4 regions of the Rahnella sp. RcJ3 genome follow, and region 2 is predicted to be linked to each of the others. Evidence: predicted binding sites of a transcription regulator. Region 2 holds the regulator's gene; each other region holds the start of a gene.

Region 1 (3,178 bases), on a different contig from region 2:
TTTTGGTATCCACTACTACCAATTCAACATCGTTCTCTTCGATCAGCTTGAGGATGTTTTTTGGTGGTGTTTTATCCGTGATGATATGGTCGATATCCGACCAGCTGCAGGATTGATACATCAGTTGTAGATTAAATTTGGCGAAGGTTGCAATACAAATCACTTTTTTTGACTGTTTAGCCATGGCGACTTTTTGCAGTGCATCAAGTTCTGTATCTGTGGTGATGCCACTTTCCGATAATGCACTGACGCCAATAAATGCTTTATCCGCATAATAACGCTTAATTTGCTCTAAGACAGTATTACCTAATATTGCGTGAGAATAGTCATCAAAATTACCACCCAGTACTGAAATACTAATCCCTTTATTTCCAATGATCTCGCTCAACACTTCAATGGAGTTGGTAATGACACTAACCGATGATGGAAGCTGGCGGGCGAGGGCGGCAGATGTCGTACCGGCATCAATAAACAGGATCTCTTTTTCATTAATGGATTTCGCCGCCCAGGCAGAAAGGAATATTTTTTCAGCACTGTATTGTGCACGCTGAACATAAGGCAATTCGACACGCTTTTCTGCCAGAATAGCTCCACCGCGAATACGCAATATATGCGGAAGTTGTGTCAGTTTGACTAAATCCCGGCGTGCAGAATCCGATGAAATATTATACTGCTGACAGATGTAATCGAGAGTCACTTTACCCTGATTTTTTATTAATTCCTCTAACTCGATCAAGCGTTCTTCTTGCGTCATTACGTTTACCAATCTTCTGAGTAAGGATAACCAGGCCATGTTAGCTGAAAACGTGGCTAGCGTACACGGCTTCATGACCGACCGGGTACGTTCCCACGGAAGGAGGAATTACTCCTTATTGTTAAATTTTAATCACTTATAAACACTTACTTATTTGTCTGTATAAATGAATTTATATTCTTTTATTGTATAAAAACAACCCTAACACTTAAAATTAAGTGATTTTAATCACATAAACATAATGATTTGTAAGTGATTTGATTGTTTTTGAGATTCGGGTCACGGAATCCTGTGACCAGTACTGAGAGCATGCACCCGTCAAATGAAAAGAACACTTTTTGGCAGATTTCATTCCAGGAACGAAATGACCAGGTGAACGATAGCCACCAGTCCATGGTACGTGACCGAATGAAATGCCGGGCCAGAGTTACACACTATTTTTATAAAGAGGGCTGAAAATGAACAAAATTTTTCTCTGCTGCGCTGCCGGTATGTCAACCAGCATTGTGGTGAATAAAATGAAACAGGCTGCCAGTGCCAACGGTATTGAGGCTGAAATTATTGCTGTGGCGATGGAAGAGTTTGAATCGACCATCTCGCATTTTGATTGCTGTCTAATGGGGCCGCAAATCAAATATAAATTCGAAGAGTTTAAGGCGATTGCTCAACGTGAAGGAAAGCCGATAGCCATCATCAACAATATGGATTACGGCATGCTCAAAGGTGAGAAAATCCTTAATGATGCTCTGAAGATGATTCAGGATTCTCAAACTAACCCAGTGCAATAATTTTACAGGGTAATATCATGTCGAACGCATTTTTTAATTTTATCGAAAATAAAATTACGCCCGTTGCCGCCGTTGCCGGAACACAGCGTCATATTATGGCGGTTCGCGACGGTTTTATTGGCGCGATGCCTTTTATGATCGTGGGTTCTTTTTTACTTATTTTTGCGTTTCCGCCTTTTGCACCGGATACCACCTTCTTTATTGGCAAACTTTGGTTATCCGTTTCCCTGCAGTATTTCAACGAAATCATGACCCCCTTTCATATGACGATGGGGATTATGGCTTGCTATATCAGTGCAGGGATAGCTTACAACCTGGCACAAACGTACAAGCTGGATGCGTTCTCTTGCGCCATGCTGTCGCTGATGACCTTCCTCCTGATCACTTCTCCCTACAAAGAGGGTTCGCTGCCGGCGGCCTTCCTCGGCGGATCGGGGATTTTTACCGCGATTCTGGTGGGGATTTTCTGTGTTGAGTTGGTCCGCATTCTGAAGCTATACAACATTGGTATCAAGCTGCCAGAACAAGTGCCGGATAAAATTCGCCACTCATTCAACCTTTTGATCCCGGCGATTGTCATTATCTGCACCATCTACCCGTTGAACGTGGTGTTACAACACCAGTTCGGCATGCTGTTACCTGAAATAATCATGACCGGCTTTACCCCGCTGATTTCTGCGGCGGACTCTCTGCCAGCGGTGCTGATTGCTGTCTTACTCTGCCAGGTTTTGTGGTTCTCTGGCATCAACGGCGGGGCGATTGTCGGCGGCATCCTGCAACCATTCTACTTAATTAATCTTGGACTTAACCAGACGGCGCTCGCCAACGGGTTGCCCATCCCACATATCTTTGCGGAGGCGTTTTGGGCCTTCTTTATCAACCTCGGTGGTTCGGGTGCCACGCTGGCGCTGGTTATCCTCTACATGCGCAGTAAAGCGGTACACCTCCGGGCCATCGGCAAGCTGTCGGTGGTACCGGTCTGCTTCAACATCAACGAACCGGTCATCTTTGGTAGCCCGGTGGTGATGAATCCGGTGCTATTTATTCCTTTCATCATCGCCCCGGTGGTGAACGCAATCATTGCCTGGTTTGCCACCACCAGTGGTCTGATTGCCAAAGTCATCTCTCTGGTTCCCTGGACCACGCCCGCACCGGTTGGCGCTGCGTGGGGTGCAGGCTGGGTCATGAACAATACGTTGCTGGTTATCGCGCTGATTGTTATCGACATCTTCATCTACCTGCCTTTCTTCAAAATTTATGAAAAGCAGCTTCTTGAGCAAGAACGTGAGCAGGAAATGGCCACGGCATAAGCCGTCCATTCCGCCTTCTTTTATTGAGTGGAGACAAACATGGATATGGAATCAACGGTCATGGAGTTGATTATAAACGCCGGGGAATCGCGCAGCTATGCGATGGAAGCCCTGCGTGCCGCCAAACGCGGTGAGTGGGAGCTGGTTGATGCAAAACTTGCTGCTTCCACTGAGGCGTCGAAACGTGCCCACGATGTCCAGACCATGCTGATCGGCCTGGACGAAGGCTGCGGCAAAGTGCAGGTCAATCTGGTGCTGGTGCACGCGCAGGACCACATCATGACCTCAATGCTGGCCCGTGAACTGATTGCAGAAATTATTGACGT
Region 2 (3,178 bases):
ATGGATTCCGTCGTGCGTTCGATGGATGACTATATCAATTACATTACGCCGCAGTTTTCCCGCACACACATCAATTTCCAGCGGGTACCCACCATCGACACCTCGAACCCGTTTGCCGCCAAAGCCATTCCGTCACTGGATGAAAGCTTTGTGGTGATTCATTTTCAGGGACTGGATGACATCGATTTCCCGTATCTGCTGGCCATGCTGCAAGGGTCGTTTATCTCGCACATCAAAACACTGGTGGTGCCGGGCGGCAAAATGGGGCTGGCGATGGAGCTGATCATGGCGCCGCTGGTGCAGCGCCTGATGGAAGGCAAGAAGATCGAGTAAACTTTATTCGGCTGCAATCACTTCAAAGCTGTGGGTGATTGTGGCTGCTTTCCCCAGCATCAGAGACACAGAACAGTATTTTTCGGCAGACAGGCTGACCGCACGTTCAACAATCTTATCGGTCAGATCCTTACCGGTGACGATAAAATGCAGATTGATGTGAGTGAACAGACGCGGCGCTTCTTCGCGGCGTTGTGAGGTCAGCTTCACTTCACAATCACGCACGTCATTACGACCTTTTTGCAAAATTGACACCACGTCGATTGCACTACACCCCCCTGCGGACATCAGTAACATTTCCATCGGGCTTGGGGCTTTATCACCCGCGTTTCCATCCATTGAAATCTGATGACCCGATGCAGACTCACCTAAAAATGTCAGTCCTTCAACCCATTTGACACGTGCATGCATGAACTATTCTCCCGGTGAATAAACTTGTCGAAATCTGCTCTCAGAGTACCCTTTCACCTAAAATCTGGCAACGTAACCCGATCGCCATCATGCTGAAGCGAGACAACAGAAGACAGCATCTCAAACCTGTGCTACAAACAAAGCCGAAACATACTTTCCAGTAAATTGCGGTGACGGTTTTTGCGGTTTAAGTACAGAACCCACGGTGATGACAGCAATAAACAGGCTGTTGCACTCCGACATCCGCTTGCAGCATTTCTGGAGAGTTATATGCTGAAAGGGCGCTTTGGATTTGAAGTGCCGTACAGGGAACTCTGAGCCCTGTGATTTTGGGCAGCGATAACAACAGAGGATAATAGCAAATGGTTCTCGGCAAGCCACAAACAGACCCGACTCTTGAATGGTTCCTGTCTCACTGTCATATACATAAGTATCCTTCTAAAAGTACGCTGATTCACCAGGGTGAAAAAGCCGAAACGCTTTACTACATCGTGAAAGGGTCAGTTGCTGTCCTGATTAAAGATGAAGAAGGCAAGGAAATGATACTGTCCTACCTTAACCAAGGTGACTTCATCGGTGAGCTGGGACTCTTCGAAGAAGGTCAGGAACGCAGTGCCTGGGTACGTGCTAAAACTGCCTGTGAAGTGGCTGAAATTTCATATAAAAAATTCCGCCAGCTGATTCAGGTTAACCCGGATATTCTGATGCGTCTCTCCGCGCAGATGGCCAACCGTCTGCAAGTGACGTCAGAGAAAGTCGGCAACCTTGCCTTCCTTGACGTTACCGGTCGTATCGCTCAAACCTTGCTCAATCTGGCTAAACAGCCTGATGCAATGACCCATCCGGACGGGATGCAAATCAAGATTACCCGCCAGGAAATTGGCCAAATCGTCGGTTGTTCACGTGAAACAGTCGGACGCATTCTCAAAATGCTGGAAGATCAAAGCCTGATCTCCGCACACGGTAAAACGATTGTCGTTTACGGCACACGTTAATCCCTCAAAAATTGGCGCGGCAAAACACTGTCGCGCCTTTTTTATGGGCTAAGCTTTACCCATGACGCTATGGCGAAGACTGTTTTACCATCCTGAAGTGAACTACGCGCTGCGCCAGACGCTGGTGTTGTGCTTACCTGTTGGCATTTGCTGGCTGTTTGGCAATTTGCAAATGGGCCTGCTGTTTTCCCTCTGCCCGGCCTGTTGTAACATCGCCGGTCTGGATACCCCGCATAAACGCTTTTTCAAACGCCTGCTCGTCGGCGGTTCACTCTTTGCCGTGAGCAGCCTTCTGCTGCAACTGATGCTCGAAAGCTGGCATATACCGCTGCCGCTGATCATGCTGTCGCTGGCGTTACTGCTCGGCGTCACCGGTGAAATCAGCCCGCTGCATGCGCGCCTGCTGCCCGGTGCGCTGGTGGCGACTATCTTCACGCTGAGTATGGTGGGCGTGCGCCCGATGTGGCAGGCCCCGGTGTTGTTCGCCGCTGGCACAGCCTGGTACGGATTGTTTAACTGGGCGTGGTTTCGTATTTCGGAAGAACAGCCGATGCGCGAAACACTCAGCCAGCTCTATCTGCAACTCGCGGATTATTTCGAAGCCAAGTACAGCCTGCTGACGCAACACACCGATCCCGAAACCGCGTTACCCCCACTGCTAGCCCGCCAGCAGCAGGTTATCGACCTGATTGCCCTGCTTTATCAGCAATTACACATGTTGCCCCAGCACGGACATCATCATCACCATAAGCGGCTGTTTCAGCGTTTTCAGGTGGCGCTCGATTTGCAGGAGCACATTACAGTGAGCCTGCATCAGCCGGAAGAAGTGCAGAAACTGGTGGAGGAAAGCCATGCCGAAGCGGTTATCCGCCGAAATGCACAGGTGATTTCCACCCGTCTTCGGGTGATTGCCGACGATATTCTTTATCACCGTTTATCCGGGCGCTTTACGATGGCCAATGAGCTGACCGCGCTGGAGAAAATCGCCGCGCGCAACCCGGACAATCCGGTAGGTCAGTTTTGTTATTACCATTTCAGCCGCATTGCCCGTCTGTTACGCACACAGCGGCCGTTGTACAAACGTGACCTGATGAACACCCAGCCGCGTTTGCCCTTCTGGCCCGCGCTGAAAAGCTATCTTTCCTTCAAATCCGTGGCACTGCGTAATGCCGCACGTTTGGGCATTATTCTGGCGATTGGCAGCAGTCTGGGTCTGTTCTTCAATTTGCCCAAACCCTACTGGATCTTGCTGACTATCATGTTGGTCAGCCAGAACGGTTATAACGCCACGCGGGTGAGGATCCAGCACCGTGCACTCGGTACGCTGGCTGGATTGCTGATTGCCTCAGGCTTGCTCAAACTGGAACTGCCGGAAGGCACCACGCTGCTGTGCATGTTGCTGATCACCCTGTTGTCCTATACCGTTCTGCGCAAAAACT
Region 3 (3,178 bases), on a different contig from region 2:
GACCAAGTTTTATACCGATGAAGGCATTTACGACCTGGTCGGTAACAATACACCGGTGTTCTTTATTCAGGATGCCCATAAATTCCCTGATTTTGTGCATGCGGTAAAACCCGAACCGCATAACGAAATCCCGCAGGGAGCGAGTGCGCACGATTCCTTCTGGGATTACGTGTCCCTGCAACCGGAAACCCTGCATAACGTGTTCTGGGCGATGTCTGACCGGGGCATTCCGCGCAGTTACCGCACGATGGAAGGTTTTGGCATCCATACTTTCCGTTTCGTGAATGCAAAAGGCAAAGCCACTTTTGTGCGTTTCCACTGGAAACCGCTGGCCGGAAAAGCCTCTCTGTTATGGGATGAAGCGCAGAAACTGGCCGGGAAAGATGCCGATTTCCACCGCCGTGATTTGTGGGAAGCCATCGAAGCCGGAGATTATCCGGAATACGAACTGGGTGTGCAGTTGATCCCTGAAGAAGATGAATTCAAATTTGATTTCGACCTGCTCGACCCGACCAAACTCATCCCTGAAAAACTGGTGCCGGTAGAACTGATCGGCAAAATGGTGCTCAACCGTAACCCCGATAATTTCTTTGCTGAAACCGAGCAAGCCGCGTTCCACCCGGGGCACATTGTGCCGGGCATAGATTTCACCAATGATCCGCTGTTGCAGGGGCGACTGTTCTCTTACACCGACACGCAAATCAGTCGTCTGGGCGGGCCTAATTTCCATGAAATTCCGATTAACCGGCCGACGTGCCCTTTCCATAACTTCCAGCGTGACGGCATGCACCGTCAGGACATTGATACGAATCCGGCGAACTACGAGCCGAATTCCATCAACAATAACTGGCCGAGGGAAACACCTCCGGCAGCGTCCGGCGGTGGCTTTGAAAGTTATCCTGAACGGGTTGATGCAGAAAAAATCCGTCAGCGCAGTCCGTCATTTGCCGAATATTATGCCCATCCGCGCCTGTTCTGGCTGAGCCAGACAACAGCGGAGCAGGATCATATTATCGGCGCTTTCTCATTTGAATTATCGAAGGTGGCGCGGCCGTATATCCGCGAGCGGGTCGTGGATCTGTTAGCGCATGTTGATCAGACGCTGGCGCAGAAAGTGGCGAAAAATCTGGGTATTACCCTTTCCGCTGACACCCTGAAGATCAAACCGCCGAAGCCCGTGAATGGGCTGAAAAATGATCCGTCGCTGAGTTTGTATGCCAGCGGTAAAGGCACGATCAAAGGGCGGCAGGTGGCGATATTGCTGGGTGAAGGTGTGAATGCGGCGGATGTTCTGGAAACCTTACAGGCACTTCAGGCCGCTGGCGTTCACCCTAAGCTGCTGGCCAGTCACTTAGGGAGTGTGACTGCCGATGATGGTTCTACGTTGCCGGTTGATGCGACGTTTGCCGGATCGCCTTCCATCACCGTTGATGCAGTGATTGTTCCGCATGGGCATATCGACGCACTGCTGATGAATGGCGATGCACGGCATTATGTGCTCGAAGCCTACAAACACCTGAAAGTGGTGGGGCTAAGTGGCGATGCACGCCGCTTCAAATCGCTGCTGGGGCTGACGGACGATGTGCCGGAAGAGGGCGTTGTGGAAGGTGAAAAAGCAGAAGGAGCGTTGCTGAAGGCGTTTCTGAAAGACATGCTCAAACACCGGATCTGGTCGCGCAGTGCGGCGGCAGATGCCGTTCCTGCCTGATTAACTGTAACTGATAAACAGGCAATCCCCGGCAGCGGAGATTGCCTGTTTAAAATTCCCTCACCCTCCTTATTTTGTGACTTGAATCACAAAATAAATGTATGTGAAATTCCCGTTGTTACATCATAGTGACGACCGTCACGAAATAACGTCACAATGTTCAGTACAGTTGCCGGGTGTTCCTCCTGCCAATAAATGACCTTACACACAGAGGAGTTTGTTATGTCTCAGCCTGAAGTTTTCCATCTTGGCCTGGCCAAAAAAGATTTAAACGGCGCGACGCTGGCGATTGTTCCCGGCGACCCTGAGCGCGTGGAAAAAATTGCCAAATTGATGGAGAACCCGGTTCGTCTGGCTTCCCACCGCGAATTTACCTCATGGCGTGCTGAGCTTGATGGCAAATCTGTGATTGTTTGCTCAACCGGTATTGGTGGCCCTTCGACCTCTATTGCGGTTGAAGAACTGGCGCAACTGGGGATCCGTACTTTCCTGCGAGTCGGCACAACTGGCGCTATCCAGCCACACATCAATGTCGGTGACGTTCTGGTCACGACCGCTGCCGTTCGCCTTGATGGCGCGAGCCTGCACTTTGCGCCGATGGAATTCCCTGCAGTAGCCGATTTTGCCTGCACCACCGCGCTGGTTGCGGCGGCAGAAGCCGTGGGTGCCGCGACGCACATTGGCGTTACCGCCTCTTCTGACACCTTCTATCCGGGTCAGGAACGTTATGACACTTACTCTGGCCGTGTTGTCCGTCGCTTCAAAGAATCGATGAAAGAGTGGCAGGAAATGGGCGTCATGAACTACGAAATGGAATCCGCGACTCTGCTGACCATGTGTGCAAGCCAGGGTCTGCGCGCGGGGATGGTGGCGGGTGTTATCGTGAACCGCACGCAGCAGGAAATCCCTAATGCGGAAACCATGAAAAAGACTGAAAGTCATGCGGTGAAGATTGTTGTAGAAGCAGCCCGCAGGCTTATTTAGTCCCTATAAAACTAAAACAACCACATCACATCATCACATCAATGGGCTGCCTCTGGCGGCCCGTTTTTTTGCCCTGCTAAGCAGATCTGTTAAGGTCATGTTAGTAATCCATCTGGAATAATTGATGAACCTCCTCCCGGATCTCTGACAAAAGGAACTGCATTTTTGACTGTTCACGACCTTCTTGAGTACACCACTACCTTCATCCGCGCCCATCAGGTGTGGGCTGCACCGATCGTTTTCTTTCTGGCTTTTGGTGAGTCTCTGGCATTCCTTTCCCTGCTGCTCCCGGCAACGTTTATCTTGCTGGGACTCGGCGCGCTGATCGGCGAAACCGGTATTCCGTTCTGGCCCATCTGGGCCGCCGCCGCCGCAGGCGCTTTCTTGGGAGACTGGCTTTCTTACTGGATTGGTGCCCGTTATCAGGATCGGGTTGGCAATTTCTGGCCTTTCTCCCGCCATCCGCAAATGCTGGTTCGTGGACAT
Region 4 (3,178 bases), on a different contig from region 2:
ACCGCCGGAAAGCAGGCCGATGGTCTGCATCATCGACGGCGTTTTGATATTGAAGAGGCGGATGAAATCGCCGACAGCCTGCTGTTCTTCCGCATGTTTAAGACGTCCGCCAGCGTGGCTGAAATAACGCAGCGCCGTCAGCGACATGTTTTCTTTCACTGACATGCCCAGAACTAAGCCATCGCGCTTGCGGTCTTCAGAGATATAAACAATGCCGTTTGCCAGCCCGTCCTGCGGTGAGTGTGTCACCACTTCGCGGCCATCGAGCGCCACATAACCACTTTTACGCGGTAAGGCTCCGTAGAGAATTTTCATCAGTTCGGTACGGCCTGCGCCCATCAGACCGGAAATCCCCAGAATTTCGCCGCTGTACAGATCAAAGCTGACGTTATCCACGCCCGGCCCGCTGACATCGCGTACCTGCAAACGCAGCGCACCGCGTTCATGATTAATGCGCGGGTATTGCTCTTCGAGGCGACGGCCCACCATCATTTCAATCAGCGTGTCTTCTTCAAGCGAACTGACCGGCCGCTCTGCAATAAACTGCCCGTCACGGAACACCGTCACGTCGTCGCAGATTTCGAAAATTTCTTTCATGCGGTGGGAGATATACACCACACCGCAACCGGCGGCTTTTAGTTCCCGGATCACGTTAAATAAAGAAGCGGTTTCGGTATCGGTCAGGGCATCCGTCGGTTCATCCATAATGATGACTTTGGATTCAAAGCTCAGCACTTTGGCAATTTCGACCATCTGCTGGTCGCCGATGGATAAATCGCCTACCAGCCGGTCGCTTTTGTAACGCAGATTCAGGCGCGCCAGCAGTTTATCGGCCTCGGCATACATCTTTTTCCAGTTGATGCGGCCAAAACCGTTCACAAACTCACGGCCCAGGAAGATATTTTCAGCAATCGTCAGTTGGGGGATCAGGTTTAATTCCTGATGAATGATACCAATCCCGGCTTCCTGAGAGGCTTTAGGGCCACTGAAAACCGCTTCCTTGCCAAGAAAATGCACTGAGCCGGCATCTTTCTGATAGATGCCGGTCAGCACTTTCATCATGGTGGACTTGCCCGCGCCGTTTTCTCCCACCAGCGCCATTACACGTCCCGGATAGACGCTGAGCGCCGCGCCGGAAAGTGCTTTTACGCCGGGAAAGGCTTTATCAATGCCTGTCAGTTGCAGCAAAGGTTGCATAAAGGCCTCAGAAGGTTACGCCAGCACACAGAATAACGTTCGCATAAGGCGAACATTCCCCGCTGCGGATCACAGCCCGACTTTTTTCGCTTTGTGCTTTGAATGACTCATGACTGACGTAATCCAAAGCAATGGTGTTTCCCTGGTGTTGTTCGAGTTGTGTCAATTGGGCGAGCAACGCTTCATGGAGTTGAGGATTTTTAGTGAGGATTTCCTCGGCGAGGATAGCCCGCTCAACCTGCATCTCATGTGTCACTACCTCTAAGACTTGTAAAAAGGTGGGAACTCCCTGGGTCAGGGCCAGATCGATGCGTTGGCAAGCTGCTGGCACCGGAAGTCCGGCATCGCCAATAACCAGCTGATCGGTGTGACCTAACCGGGCAATAACATGTGAGATTTCGGCATTTAACAGCGGTGACTTCTTCATTGTGAACTCCTACAGCGAAACGTTTCGCTCACCGATGAGTTTATAAAGATCCCCGGCCATCGCAACGGAGTTATGATGGAATTGTGATCAGCGTCGAAACGTTTCGCTGAATAATTAAGAAACCGCAGGGAAATTTGAGTTAGTCGTTTCAGAAAGGAGAAAGAGAAAATAAAACAGGGCACCCGAAGGTGCCCTGCGAGCAGTAGAAATGAGGATCAGATTTCTACCTGCGTACCGAGTTCGATTACGCGGTTCGGCGGAATTTCAAACTGATCTGGCGCGCGTAAGGCGTTGCGGCTGAGCGCCATAAAGAGTTTGCCACGGAAGTAGAGATACCAGGGGCGCTTGGTCAGGATCAGTGATTCGTGCGACATAAAGAATGACGTTTCCATCATCCGGCACGGCAATCCTTCCAGACCGCAACGGTGGAACACTTCCTCCACGTTCGGCGTTTCTTTAAATCCGTAGCTGGCGACCACACGCCAGAACGTCGGCGAAAGCTGTTCGATGGTGACGCGCCGGACGTTATGTACATAAGGCGCATCTTCGGTGCGTAACGTCAGCAGTACCACACGCTCATGCAACACTTTGTTGTGTTTGAGATTGTGCAGCAACGCAAACGGAATGACGTTGATGGCGCGCGACATATACACAGCCGTACCCGGAACACGCACCGGCGGGGATTTCTCCAGAGAGGCGATCATCGCTTCCAGGGAATTCCCATGCTCGTTCATGCGGCGCATAAGGCGGAAGCGCTCGCTTTTCCAGGTCGTCATAACGATAAACATGCCCAAACCCAGCGTCAGCGGCAACCAACCGCCGGAGAACAGTTTAGTAGCGTTCGCCGCGAACAGCGGGATATCCATAAACAGCAGACCGATCAGCAAAAGCCCGACCAGGAAAGGTTTCCAGTGCCAGTTTTTGAGTGCCACCGTACAGGAAAGAATACTGGTCAGCACCATCGTACCGGTTACTGCGATACCGTATGCCGCTGCCAGATTGCTCGAATGCTCGAAGCTGGCGATAACGATAACCACCGCAAAGTACAGCAACCAGTTAATGGCCGGGATGTAAATCTGGCCTGCTTCCATTTCTGAAGTGTGGATGATGCGCATTGGCGGTAAATAGCCTAAACGCACAGCCTGACGCGTCAGGGAAAACACACCGGAGATAACAGCCTGAGACGCGATAATGGTGGCCAGCGTTGCCAGCACCAGTAACGGGATCAATGCCCAGTCAGGCGCCAGCAGAAAGAACGGGTTTTTAATCGACTCCGGGTCTTTCAGCAGCAATGCGCCCTGACCGAAGTAGTTCAGCACCAGAGAAGGCAGCACCACGGTGAACCAGGCCAGACGGATCGGGAATTTCCCGAAGTGGCCCATATCCGCATACAGCGCTTCCACACCGGTAATCGACAGAACGACCGCGCCAAGTGCCAGGAAGGAAAACGACTTATGCTCGATAAAGAAGTTAACCGCCCACATCGGGTTCATGGCGCGAAGTACTTCAGGGTTCTGCATGATGCTGTTCACGCCGAGAACAGCCAGCGTCAGG

What was found. The regulator CRP, encoded in region 2, controls carbon source genes, mostly activating them, when cyclic AMP is high. The targets are predictions, from matches to a motif close to ATGTGANNNNNNTCACAT.
Region 1: a site for CRP is predicted at 971-988, ahead of DXU84_RS24470 (PTS sugar transporter subunit IIB). Genes of this name have one in related genera too.
Region 3: a site for CRP is predicted at 1,783-1,800, ahead of udp (uridine phosphorylase). Genes of this name have one in related genera too.
Region 4: a site for CRP is predicted at 1,706-1,723, ahead of rbsD (D-ribose pyranase). Genes of this name have one in related genera too.

What each region holds. Positions count from the first base shown of each region.
Region 1 is NZ_QSNX01000038.1:3,582-6,759, forward strand. Features, by position in the region: gene DXU84_RS24465 (DeoR/GlpR family DNA-binding transcription regulator) at 1-754, opposite strand, end outside; gene DXU84_RS24470 (PTS sugar transporter subunit IIB) at 1,213-1,542, shown strand; gene DXU84_RS24475 (PTS sugar transporter subunit IIC) at 1,560-2,852, shown strand; gene DXU84_RS24480 (PTS lactose/cellobiose transporter subunit IIA) at 2,892-3,178, shown strand, end outside.
Region 2 is NZ_QSNX01000014.1:100,250-103,427, reverse strand. Features, by position in the region: gene DXU84_RS18265 (phosphoribulokinase) at 1-333, shown strand, start outside; gene DXU84_RS18260 (OsmC family protein) at 337-744, opposite strand; gene crp (cAMP-activated global transcriptional regulator CRP) at 1,107-1,739, shown strand; gene DXU84_RS18250 (YccS/YhfK family putative transporter) at 1,801-3,178, shown strand, end outside.
Region 3 is NZ_QSNX01000025.1:19,555-22,732, reverse strand. Features, by position in the region: gene katE (catalase HPII) at 1-1,708, shown strand, start outside; gene udp (uridine phosphorylase) at 1,931-2,692, shown strand; gene DXU84_RS22245 (DedA family protein) at 2,858-3,178, shown strand, end outside.
Region 4 is NZ_QSNX01000011.1:196,529-199,706, reverse strand. Features, by position in the region: gene rbsA (ribose ABC transporter ATP-binding protein RbsA) at 1-1,197, opposite strand, end outside; gene rbsD (D-ribose pyranase) at 1,205-1,624, opposite strand; gene kup (low affinity potassium transporter Kup) at 1,840-3,178, opposite strand, start outside.